Regions from separate parts of the Streptomyces sp. NPDC052225 genome, predicted to be linked through region 2. Evidence: riboswitches for the same ligand, from Rfam matches in the RefSeq annotation. Region 2 holds a riboswitch; each other region holds the start of a gene.
The links. Region 2 has a riboswitch for cobalamin ahead of AB0L37_RS11310 (ABC transporter substrate-binding protein). Riboswitches for the same ligand answer to the same signal wherever they lie in the genome.
Positions count from the first base shown of each region.

Region 1: linked by a shared signal. The riboswitch ahead of cobN (cobaltochelatase subunit CobN) and the one ahead of AB0L37_RS11310 (ABC transporter substrate-binding protein) in region 2 are both predicted to bind cobalamin.
Region 3: linked by a shared signal. The riboswitch ahead of AB0L37_RS23255 (HoxN/HupN/NixA family nickel/cobalt transporter) and the one ahead of AB0L37_RS11310 (ABC transporter substrate-binding protein) in region 2 are both predicted to bind cobalamin.

Region 1 covers NZ_JBFAVD010000001.1:190,866-195,000, forward strand. Annotated here, with positions in the region: gene cobN (cobaltochelatase subunit CobN) at 1-2,310, opposite strand, end outside; cobalamin riboswitch at 2,341-2,502, opposite strand; gene AB0L37_RS00945 (cobalamin biosynthesis protein CobG) at 2,581-3,768, shown strand; gene AB0L37_RS00950 (precorrin-8X methylmutase) at 3,843-4,135, shown strand, end outside.
Region 2 covers NZ_JBFAVD010000006.1:51,741-55,875, forward strand. Annotated here, with positions in the region: gene AB0L37_RS11310 (ABC transporter substrate-binding protein) at 1-955, opposite strand, end outside; cobalamin riboswitch at 1,020-1,216, opposite strand; gene AB0L37_RS11315 (hypothetical protein) at 1,254-3,404, opposite strand; gene AB0L37_RS11320 (arginine deiminase) at 3,411-4,135, opposite strand, start outside.
Region 3 covers NZ_JBFAVD010000016.1:95,572-99,706, reverse strand. Annotated here, with positions in the region: gene AB0L37_RS23260 (CaiB/BaiF CoA-transferase family protein) at 1-1,174, opposite strand, end outside; gene AB0L37_RS23255 (HoxN/HupN/NixA family nickel/cobalt transporter) at 1,253-2,368, opposite strand; cobalamin riboswitch at 2,399-2,612, opposite strand; gene AB0L37_RS23250 (metalloregulator ArsR/SmtB family transcription factor) at 2,717-3,067, shown strand; gene AB0L37_RS23245 (inorganic diphosphatase) at 3,075-3,575, opposite strand; gene AB0L37_RS23240 (GNAT family N-acetyltransferase) at 3,641-4,132, opposite strand.

The DNA of each region.
Region 1 (4,135 bases), on a different contig from region 2:
CCGCAACGTGGAGCTCACGACCCCCCGCACCGCGTCCGGCGCCCAGTCAACGGCCTCCATCGCCTCGACGAGCGCCCGCGCGGCCGACTCCGCCGCGTCCGCATCCGTACGGGTCGCCGCGGACTCGTCCAACCCCAGCGCCTCCCGCAACCCGGGCAACGCCTGATTCCCGCCCCAGATCTGCCGGGCCCGCAAAATCGCCAGTACGAGATTGACCCGGTCGCCACCAGCGGGCGCCTGCCCGAGAACGTGCAGCCCGTCCCGGATCTGCGCGTCCTTGACCTCGCACAGCCACCCGTCGACGTGCAGCAGGAAGTCGTCGAACCCGTCGTCGTCCGGCCGGTCGTCGAGCCCCAGGTCGTGGTCGAGCTTGGCGGCCTGGATGAGCGTCCAGATCTGCGCGCGGATGGCGGGCAGCTTCGCCGGGTCCATGGACGCGATCTGCGCGTACTCATCAAGAAGTTGCTCAAGCCGGGCGATGTCCCCGTACGACTCCGCGCGCGCCATCGGCGGCACGAGGTGGTCGATGAGCGTGGCGTGCACGCGCCGCTTGGCCTGGGTGCCCTCGCCGGGGTCGTTGACCAGGAAGGGGTAGATCAGCGGCAGGTCGCCCAGAGCGGCATCCGGCGCGCAGGCGGCCGACAGCCCGGCGTTCTTGCCCGGCAGCCACTCCAGGTTGCCGTGCTTGCCGAGGTGGATCATCGCGTCGGCGCCGAATCCACCGTCGTCGGCGGACGCCGCGATCCAGCGGTAGGCCGCCAAGTAGTGGTGGGACGGCGGGAGATCGGGGTCGTGGTAGATCGCGATCGGGTTCTCGCCGAAACCGCGCGGCGGCTGGATGAGGATGAGGAGGTTGCCGCGGCGCAGGGCGGCGAGCACGATGTCGCCCTCCGGGTTGCGGGACCGGTCGACGAACATCTCGCCGGGCGGCGGCCCCCAGTGCCGCTCGACGCTCTCGCGCAGCTCCTGGGGCAGGGTCGCGAACCAGCGCCGGTAGTCGGCGGCCGGAATCCGCACGGGATTCTTGGCGAGCTGCTCCTCCGTCAGCCACTCCTGGTCGTGGCCGCCGGCCTCGATGAGGGCGCGGATCAGCTCGTCGCCGTCACCGGAGACAAGGCCCGGGATCTCGGCCCGCGCGCCGAAGTCGTACCCCTCCTCGATGAGCCGGTCGATCAGCCTGACGGCGGACGCGGGGGTGTCGAGCCCGACCGCGTTGCCGATCCGGGAGTGCTTCGTCGGGTACGCGGACAGCACGAGCGCGAGCTTCTTCCCGGCGGCCGGAATGTGCCGAAGTCGCGCGTGGCGTACGGCGATTCCGGCCACGCGGGCGGCGCGCTCGGGGTCGGCGGCGTACGCGGGAAGGCCGTCCTCGTCGATCTCCTTGAAGGAGAACGGGACGGTGATGAGCCGTCCGTCGAACTCGGGCACCGCGATCTGGCTCGCGGCGTCCAGCGGCGACACGCCCTCGTCGTTCTCCTCCCAGTCGGCCCGCGAGGAGGTCAGGCACAGGGCCTGGAGGATCGGCACGTCGAGCTGGGTGAGCGCGCCGGCGTCCCACGACTCGTCGTCACCGCCGGCCGAGGCCTCGGCGGGGCGCGTGCCGCCGGCCGCGAGGACGGTGGTCACGATGGCGTCGACGGGCCGCAGCGCGTCGATCAGCTCGGGCTCGGGCGGCCGCAGCGAGGCCACGTACAGCGGAAGCGGACGGGCCCCCGCGCGCTCGATCTCGTCGCACAGGGTGTGCACGAAGGCGGTGTTGCCGCTCATGTGGTGGGCGCGGTAGTAGAGCACGGCGACGGTCGGGCCGTGGTGCTCCGCAGCGGCCGGGCGCTCCAGGGCGCCCCAGGTCGGCGCGGGCTCCGGCGGTTCGAAGCCGTGGCCGGTGAGCAGCACGGTGTCGGAGAGGAAGCGGGCGAGCTGGTCGAGGTTGGCGGGGCCGCCGTGCGCGAGGTAGGCGTGCGCTTCGGCGGCGATGCCGATGGGCACGGTCGACGTCGCCATGAGCTGGGCGTCCGGGGCCTGTTCACCGGTGAGGACGACGAGCGGGACGCCCGCGGCGGTGAGCCGGTCGATGCCGTCCTGCCAGGCGCGGACGCCACCGAGGAGGCGTACGACGACGAGGGCGACGCCGTCGAGCAGCGCGGGCAGTTCGGTGTCGACGTCGATCCGGGAGGGGTTCGCGAAGCGGTAACCGACCGGGGCGCCCGCGGCGTTCGCGGCGCGGGCGCTCAGCAGGTCGGTGTCGGAGGTCGACAGGAGCAGGAGCTCACCGTGGGGCGTGGGCTGCGACTGCTGGGGCTGCTCGGGCATGCGTCGTCTGGCCTTCCTCGGGGTGTCCGCGCCCCGGGTGGTCTGGACGGCAGGAGTTCCTGACTCACCCCGTGGTGGCGTCCACGGAGTTCACAGTGGCGGGACCGCGCCGGATTCGCACCGGCTTCCTCCCCTGTCGCCGTCGCTGGCGATGTGACGGCCCGGGCTCGGACCGTCACGGTCATCGTACGGGGCCGGTCCGCGGGGCGGTACGTGATGGTGGCCTCCGTCACGGAGGCCGCGGTGGTGCCCATGGGTATGCTCCCCGGCATGTCCCCCGCCCCCATATCCACCCAATCCCCAGGTCCGGCCGCCTCCGGCGACGCCTGCCCCGGTGCGCTGCGGCTGCACGCCGCCGACGACGGGGGGCTTGCCCGGATCCGGGTTCCCGGCGGGGTGCTTCCGGTGGGGCGGGCGCGGGCCCTCGGGGACGCGGCCCGGCGGTTCGGGGACGGCGTGGTGCGGATCACGTCGCGCGGGAACGTGGAGGTCCGCGGCCTCGACCCCGCGTGCGGCGGCGAGTTCGCGACCGCGCTCCAGGAGGCGGGACTCCTCCCCTCGGCCGCGCACGAACGCGTCCGCAACATCCTCGCGTCGCCGCTGTCCGGCCTCGACGACCAGGGCTTCGTCGACGTACGCGACTGGCTCCTCGGCCTCGACGACCTGCTCTGCGCGAGCACGCGCACGCCGGCCCTCAGCGGCAAGTTCCTCTTCGCGCTCGACGACGGCCGGGGCGATGTCGCACCCCTCGGCGCCGACGTCCTGCTGCGCGGCGAACCCGACGGCTCGGCCGTCCTGCGGCTCGGCGCCGAACCGTACGAACTGCGGATCGCGTACGAGGAGGCCGCGCGGGCCGCGGTCTGCGCGGCGGAGGAGTTCGTCGCGGCGGCGAAGGACGACACCGGCCGGGGCTGGCGCGTGGCCGAACTCGCCTTGCGCGCGGGCGAGTTGACGCGCCGGGTGGGCGAGCGCCTCGGCACCGCCCCCGAACCCGTCCGCGAACGCACCACCGCCGGCCCCACCCCGCTCGGCACCGTCACCGATGCCCGCGGCACCGTGCGCGCCCGGTCCGTCCTCGTCCCCTTCGGCGCGGTCACCGCCGACGCGTGGACGGCCCTGCTCGACGCGGCCGGCCCGGAGATCCGCCTCACCCCGTGGCGCGGCGTCGTCCTGCCCGGCGCGCACCGCCCCGAGAACGCGGACCTCGTCACCGAACCCGGCTCCCCGTGGACGCGGGTGAGCGCCTGCGTCGGCAGCCCGGGGTGCGCGAAGTCCCGTACGGACGTACGCGCCGACGCCGCCGAAACCGTCCGCTCCGGCGACCTCGCGGCGGCCGGACACCCCTGGCACTGGTCGGGCTGCGAACGCCGCTGCGGCCGCCCGAAAGGCCCGCACACCGACGTGGTGGCGCGGGAGGACGGAACGTACGACGTGACGCCGCCGGGCACCACCGACTGACGTGCACACCTGAGCCGTTGAGCCATACCGAACCCCCCGCCAACCCTCGTCATCCCTTGAGAGAGCCGATCCCCGTGTATGAATACGAGAAGGACGGCGCGGCGATCTACCGCGAGTCCTTTGCCACCATCCGCGCCGAGGCGGCGGACGGCCTCGCCGCTCTGCCCGCCGACGTCGCGCAGGTCGCGGTCCGCATGATCCACGCCTGCGGCCAGGTGGATCTCGTCCAGGACATCGGCTACTCGACCGGCGTCGTGGCGCAGGCCCGCGCCGCCCTCCGCGCCGGGGCCCCCATCCTCTGCGACGCGCACATGGTCGCGAGCGGCGTCACCCGCAAGCGCCTGCCCGCCGACAACGACGTCGTCTG
Region 2 (4,135 bases):
CCTGCCCGCTCAGCAGCACGTACCGCTTCTCGCGCACCGCCGTCATGTTCTTGGTCACCGGGTCGGACTCCAGGAACCTGATCTTCTGCGCGGCCGACTCGGCGGACTGCGAGCGGCGGGTCAGATCGCCGATGACGAGGACGTCGGGGTCGCGGTCGGCCACCGTCTCCCAGTTGATCTGCGGCCATTCCTCACGCGTGTCGTCGAACACGTTCCGCGCGCCGATCTCCTTCGTGATGATGCCGGGCGCTCCGCAACACCCCGCCATATAGGGCGAGTCGGAGTTGGCGAACCAGTACAGGAGGCTCACGTCGGGCGCGTCGAGGCCCGAAGTGGCCTTGCGGACACGGGACTTCAGCTCGGCGACCAGCTTCTCGCCGCGCGCCTGAACGTCGAAAATCCGCGCCAGGTCCCGTATCTCGCCGTAGACGGTGTCCATACCGAGCGCCGACGTGCGCACCCCGTCGCCGTCCCCGCTGTTGTCCTTGCCCGCGCAGTCGGTGGGGGAGAGGTACGTGGGCACGCCCAGCTCCTCGAACTGCTCGCGCGGCGCGACGCCGCCCTTGCCGAGGGTGTACGTGAAGGAGGCCGCGGCGAAGTCCGGTTCGGAGTCCAGGACCTTCTCGAAGGACGGGTAGCGGTCGGCGAGGCGCGGCACCTTCGCGTTCGCCTTCTCCAGGCCCTTGAGGACCGGGTCGGTCCAGGTGGCCGTGCCCACCATCCGGTCCGCGAGCCCGAGCGACAGCATGATCTCCGCCGACCCCTGGTCGAGGGCGACGGCCCGGCGCGGCGCGTGCGGCACGCGCACCTTCGTGCCGCAGTTGTCGAGGGTCACGGCGCGCGCCCCGCCGTCCGGCGCGCCGGCGGCACTCCCGGTGTCCGCACATCCGGTGAGCGCCAGCAGGGAAGCCGCCAACAGCGCGGCGGTGAAGGGAAGGTGACGTGCGAAGGGCACGGGAAGTCCTCAGCGTCCAGGGCTCATACGCGGAGCCGGCCTACGGTGCACCCCCGCCCGCGGGTCGCCGCCGGAGGCTGCCAGCAGGTCTTCGGACTCGGGGTCGTCCGCGCGAAGCGCCTTCCCGGGCCGATGGCCCAGTGGCAGTTGCTCCGCCCGTCACCCTCACCGCTGCGCGTCAGTTCCGGATTCCCACCGGATTCCCTGACCCGTGTGCGTCGTTGAACGCACAAAGGTACGACTGGCTCGGCGAAATTATCACAGGGCGGACGTCTCGGACGGGGCCGGGGTCATCCGGTCAGCGCTCCGAGTTGAGCGCCGCCACCGCACCGCGCGCGTCACCGATCGTCGCGTAGTCCACGGCGACGAAGTTCACCGGCCGGCCGCGCTCGCGCTCGCAGCGATGGGCCCGGTCGAGCACGAAGCGGCGGGTGTTGACCGTGCCGGCGTCCAGGCGGCTGCCACCGTTGTCCGTGATGAAGTGGTTGAGCAGGAAGAGCCGCTTGTCGTCGCCGCCGCGGTGCGGCACGCACGTCATGTCGCCGGGGGAGCGGAAGGCGAACGGCGTCTCCATGCCGTACCGGTAGAAGTTCCGGTACCAGGGCGCCGGACCGTCGGCCTGCTCGGCGAAGACGACGAGGCGGCGGCCGCCGTCGATCAGTTCGCCGAGCGTCGGCCAGGGCCGTGCGGGATCGGGGTCGGGGGTGAACACCAGGTCGTCCACGCCCGCCTCGGCGAACGCCTGCGCCGTGTCCTCACCCGAGATCGCGTCCTGCACGATGAACGTGACCACGTCGGTCGGGTGGGCCCGCATCCAGTCGCCGATCGCGCGCAGCGTGGGCACCAGGGCCACCGCCCCGGCCCGGCACACGGCATGGCACAGCCACAGTCCGTCGCGCGGCGGGTTGACCGTGTTGACCGCCGACCGGACCAGGGCCTGCTGCGCGGGCGTGAGGTCCGAGTCGGAGAGCCGCCCGGCGATCTCCTCCGGCCGCTCCCACCGGTACGTGTCGAGCTGGAGGGCGCGCACCCCGTCGTCCAGCTGCGCGGTGATCCCCGGGTCCTGGAGCGGCCCGATGAACCGGTCGACCGTCGTCGACATGGCGTTGTGGGTCGTCAGATACGCCACCTCGTCGTAGCGCCGGTCGCACAGGGCTGCGCTGCCCTGGCACACGCGCGGACCGTCCGGACTGATCAGCGGCGGCAGCGCGACCATCCCCGCCACCGCCAGGGCGGCCGCGCCGAGCCCGAGCACGGGCACCCGCCGCGACGACACCGTCCGCTCCCGATCGCTTGCCAGCCGCATCCCCACCGCGGCGAGCAGCACCCCGATCGCGACGGGCACGAGGGCCGCGACGACCGCGGTGGTGGTGAGCCGGCCGACAGCGGTGCCCTGCACGTCGTCGACCAGGCGGGCCAGGCTCGGCGGCCACGCGGCGGGCGGATCGACGACGCGCCCGTCGGTCAGCAGCCGCACCGCGCCCACGGCCACCAGCGTGAGGACGCCTCCGGCGACCAGCGGCAGGCCGAGCCGTGTCAGCCGCCGCCCGGGCAGCGGCGATCCGGCCCACCACAGCACCGCGAGGGACGCCACGAGCAGCACGGCCGCGAGCGCCTCGACCAGACCGAGCCCGACCGCCGTGTACGGGCGTACGTCGTGCAGCGTGGCCAGGTCGTTGCCGGAATCGCGCAGCGCCGCGCCCAGGTCCCATGTGCCGTCGTCGACGAGCCCGCGCAGCTGGGCGAGAGCACCGTCCGTGCGCTCCGACACGGCGGCGGGCGCCACGGCGGCCAGCGCCGTCGCGACGTCCCCGCCGGCCAGCGCCGCCCTCACCTCGGGCCGCAGCGCCGCACGGTCGGACTCGGGCACCGCGGACAGCAGCGCGTCGGCGACCCGGTCGGCCTGCTCCTCGGTGAGCGGCAGGGCGGGCAGCCCCGCGGGTGCCCGGCCCGCCGCCAATTCCCGCAGCGCCGCCGACACATCGGCGGTGAACCGCTCGAAGTCCGGCTCGGCGGTGCCCTGCACCCCGGCGACGAGGTCACCGAAGTACGTCTGCGCGAGATCGTCGAGGTTGGCGAGGACCGGACGCAGGTCGACGGTGAGATCGAGGGAGCCGCGCGTGCCGTTGAGGTAGCCGACCACCGTCTCCACCTGCTGGAGCGTCAGGTCACGCACGGTCTCCGGCGGCAGCACCAGTTTGATGTTGGACGTCACCTGGGCCTCCGGCACGGCCAGGTCCGCCAGCAGGTCACGGGCGAGCGGGGCCGCCCGGGGATCCACCAGGACCTCGTTGTAGAGCCGGTCGTAGGCGTGCTCCTCGTCGAGGACGGACGCGTGGAAGCCCGGGTCGAGGACGGTGCCGCGCACCGTCGCCGTCGTGAGGACCGTCAGCGTGGCGAGCGCCGCCACCACGCAGGCGACCGCGCGGATCGCGGCCCGTCCGGTCACGCCGCCTCAGAAGTCCACCGGGTCGCGGACGATCGGGCAGGTCATGCAGTGCCCGCCGCCGCGCCCCCGCCCGAGTTCGGCACCGACGATCGTGATCACCTCGACGCCGGCCTTGCGCAGCAGCGTGTTGGTCTGGGTGTTGCGGTCGTACGTGAAGACGACGCCCGGCTCGACCGCGACGGCGTTGTTGCCGCTGTCCCACTGCTGCCGCTCGGACGCGTACACGTCGCCGCCGGTCTCGATGACCCGCAGACCCCCGCTCAGCCCCAGGGACTTGGCGACCACGTCGACGAACGGTGTCGTGCCCTCGTCGGTGATGTCCAGGCCGGGCGCCTTGTCGCTCGGGCGCAGCGAGAACGTGTGCACCGAGTCCATGATCCTCGGGTACAGCGTGACGATGTCCCGGTCGGCGAACGTGAAGACGGTGTCCAGATGCATCGCCGAGCGCAGCTTCGGCATCCCGGCGACGATGACGTGCTCGGCCGCGCCGTTCTCGAACAGGGCCGCCGCGACCTGCGTGATCGCCTGCCGCGAGGTGCGCTCGCTCATGCCCATCAGGACCACGCCGTTCCCCACCGGCATGATGTCGCCGCCCTCGAACGTGGCCTGCCCCCAGCTCTTCTCCGGATCGCCCCACCACACCGTCGACCCGACGAAGTCCGGATGGAACCGGTACACGGCCTTCATCAGGAGCGTCTCGTCGTGCCGGGCCGGCCAGTACAGCGGGTTGA
Region 3 (4,135 bases), on a different contig from region 2:
CGCGCAGCTGAGTGATGGCCGAGTGCTCGTACCCCAGCTCCTTCAGGACGGACTCCGTGTGCTCGCCCACCCCGGGCACCGCATCCATCCGGGGCTCCACGCCCGCGAGGACCGCCGGGGGCAGCAGCGCGCGGATCGGGCCGCCCGGCGTGGCCACGTCGCGCCAGCGGTCGCGGCCCGCGAGGACCGGGTGGGCGAGGAAGTCGGTGACCGTGTTGAGGCGGGCGTTGGCGACCTTCGCGCGCTCCAGGAGGGCGACCGCCTCGGCCGCGTCGAGCTCCGCGAACCGGGCGGCGACGATCGCGTCCAGTTCCGCGCGACGGGCGACGCGCGCCGAGTTGCGGTGGAAGCGCGGGTCCGTCGCGAGCGAGGCGTCGTCGAGGAACTCCGCGCAGAACGACGCCCATTCGCGCTCGTTCTGGATCGCCAGGAGCACGGTCTTCCCGTCCGCCGCGTCATAGGGCCCGTACGGGGCGATCGTCGCGTGCGCGGCGCCGACCCGCTGCGGCTGGCTGCCCGAGTGGGCCGTGTAGTACGCCGGATAGCCCATCCACTCCGCGAGCGCCTCGAAGAGCGACACCTCCACGGCGCGTGCGGTGCCGGTCGCCCGCCGTTCGTAGAGCGCCGTGAGGATGCCGGTGAAGGCGTACATGCCGGCCGCGATGTCGGCGATCGCGATGCCCACCTTGGCCGGGGCCTCGGGTGTGCCGGTCACGGACACGACGCCCGTCTCGCACTGCACCAGCAGGTCGTAGGCCTTGCGGTCGGCCCAGGGCCCGTCGGCGCCGTAGCCGGAGATGTCGCAGACGATGAGCGACGGGTGTGCGCGCGCCAACTCCGCGGCGGACAAGCCGAGTCGGGCCGCCGCGCCCGGGGCCAGGTTCTGCACGAACACGTCGGCGTCCGTGAGCAGCCGCGCGAGGACCTCGCGCCCGCCGGGCGTCTTGACGTCGAGGGTCACCGACTCCTTGGAGCGGTTCAGCCACACGAAGTGGCTGGACTGCCCGTGCACCGTCTCGTCGTAGCCGCGCGCGAAGTCACCGGTGCCCGGCCGCTCCACCTTGATGACCCGGGCCCCGAGGTCGGCGAGCTGGCGGGTGGCGAACGGCGCGGCGACCGCCTGCTCCAGGCTGACGACGGTGATGCCCTCAAGTGGCAGGCGGGCGGCGCTCATTGACGATCCTCCATGCGGGGACGGCGTGGTGACGTGCACGCTATGCGACGCGCTCACGCCACCACCCGGCGGCTGCCGCTACGCGCCGTCGGCCACCCGCGCGGACCAGCGCTGTTCGACCTTGGCCAGACGCCAGTAGCCGATCGCCGCCGCCCACACCACGACGAACAGGCCGACGATGACGTAGCCGACGTTGTCGAGATCGAGCCCGGCGATCCAGCTCGTCACCGCGTCCGACAGGTCGAGCTTGTCGTGGAGCACGCCGACGAGTTCGATCGTGCCGATGAAGAACGCGACCGCGATCGACAGACCGGTGATGGTGAGGTTGTAGAACACCTTGCGCACCGGGTTGGAGAACGCCCACTGGTACGCGAAGTTCATGAACGTGCCGTCGAGCGTGTCGAACAGGCTCATGCCCGCGGCGAAGAGCAGCGGCAGGCACAGGATCGCGTACCAGGGCAGCCCGGCCGCGGCGCCGCTGCCAGCCATCACCATCAGCGTCACCTCGGTCGCCGTGTCGAAGCCGAGGCCGAACAGGAAGCCCAGCGGGAACATCTGGCCCGGCCGGGTGATCGACTTGGTGAAGCGGCCGAGGACGCGGTTCATGAACCCCCGGGAATCCAGGTGCTGTTCGAGCTCCACCTCGTTGTACGAGCCTTCGCGCATCGCCCGGAACACCTTGAGGATGCCCAGCAGGGCGACGAGGTTGAGGGCGGCGATGAGATACAGGAACGAGCCGGAGAACGTCGTGCCGACGACGCCGAGCACCTGGTGCGTGCGCGAACCGTCGTTCATCAGCGTCCCGGCGAGCGCGGTGCCGCCGGCGATCAGCGCGGCCAGCACGACGACCACACTGGAGTGGCCGAGCGCGAACCAGAAGCCGACCGAGACCGGACGCTTTCCGTCGGCCATCAGCTTGCGGGTGGTGTTGTCGATCGCGGCGATGTGGTCGGCGTCGAAGGCGTGCCGCATGCCGAGGGTGTAGGCGGTGATGCCCAGGCCGATGCCGAAGGCCTTGTTGTCGACTTCGTAGTGGTTCGGGACGACCAGCAGGAACAGCACGCCGAACGCGACGACGTGCAGGGCCAGGATCACCGCCATCAGCCCCGCGGTGCGCAGGGTGTCCTCGCGCCGCCAGCGGAAGGCTGTGGTCGGTTCGGTGGGCCGCGCAGGGGAGTTCGCGGGCAGGGTCATACGTCGATCACGCTCCAGCACCTCGTGGATCACTTCGTGAGATGCCGTGGCCGGTCTCCTGGCTTACGGGCGTGCGCCGCCGCGCCTGCCTTCCCAGCGGCCTTGCGGCCACCAGTGGCGTACTGGCACGGTGCGCTCCGGACCTGCGGTCCGGAACCCGATCACAGTGGCGAGGGCCGCTCCGGACTTGGCCCCTGAGGGGTTGTCACCGGTCTTCCCGAGCACCACGGCCCGTTCACCTTAGGGGGGCCGGCACGTGGCTGCATAGCTGCACACCTGTGCAGGTATGCAAGATCACATCGCGGCCCGGGTGGCGGTGGGCGGTACGGGTGTTGAGAGAATCCGGCCATGCATCTCGTTCCGGCCGAGCGGGCCGATCACCGCACCATCGACGGGCACCGGGTCTGCGACGCCGTCGAGGCCATCGGGGACGTGGCGCGGGTACGCGAGTGGGCGGAGCGCTTCTCGCTGCTCGCCGACCCGCACCGGCTCGCCCTGCTGCTCGCGCTGCGCCGGGTCGGTCCGCTGGCCGTGTCCGACCTGGCGGTGGCCTCCGGGATGAACGGCGCGGCCGTCTCGCAGGCGCTGCGGCTGCTGCGGGCGGCCGGGGTCGTGGCGGGGGAGAAGACGGGGCGTGTGGTGCGCTACCGGCTCGTGGACGCGGAGATCGGGGAACTGGTCGACGCCGTGGGGACGTGACCGGCGCTCAGGACCGGCGCCCGCGCGCCCGCCTGATCTCCTCGTACGCCTTCTCGCGGCCCTCCCAGTGAGAGCCGTCCACCGACTTGCCGGGCTCCAGGTCCTTGTAGACCTCGAAGAAGTGCGTGATCTCCAGGCGGTCGAACTCGGGGATGTCCTCGATGTCCTGGACCGTCGCGTGCCGCGGGTCGTGCGCGGGCACGCACAGGATCTTCTCGTCCGGGCCCTTCTCGTCGCTCATCACGAACATGCCGATCGCCCGGCACTCGATGGTGCAGCCGGGAAACGTCGCGTCGCCGGTCAGCACGAGCGCGTCCAGCGGGTCGCCGTCACCGCCGAGCGTGCCGTCGATGTAGCCGTAGTCGGCGGGGTACTGGGTCGAGGTGAAGAGCATCCGGTCGAGCCGGATCCGGCCGAGTTCGTGGTCCATCTCGTACTTGTTCCTCGACCCCTGCGGGATCTCCACGATCACGTCGAACCCGTCCGAGCGCACCTGGTCGCTGCCCAATGTGGCCTCCTTGCCCCATTCCGACGTCCCCGAGTGTGCGCCGTGCGAGGCGAGGGCGGAAGACCTCAGGCGGCGGGTGGAACGGTGAATTCGAGTTCGGGCCGGTCCCAGGCCACGGCCGGCGGGCGCGCGAGGACCGTGCCGGTGCGGCGCGCGCCCATGCTGCGGTAGAAGCCCTCGGCGGGCGGGTGCGAGACGACGCGGACGTGGTCGAGCCCGGCGGCCCGCGCCTCGGTGTGCATGTGCGCGATGAGCAGCCGCCCGATGCCGAGGCCCTGAGCGGAGTCCGCGACGAACATCAGGTCCAGCTCCGGCGGCGCGAGCACCAGCGCGTAGAACCCGAGGACCCGGTCGTCGGCCTCGTCGACCGCCACGAAGACGCGGTGCGCGTCGATGTAGTCGGGGCCCACCCGGTAGTCGGCGACCATCGCCGCGTACGGGCCTTCGTAGGCGCGGGAGCCGCGCACGAGGCGGGTGAGACGCCTGGCGTCGCGTGCGGTGGCCCGCCGGACCGTCACGGTCGGCTTCGCACCGGGGTGCGTAATGCTCGGGGTCATGGT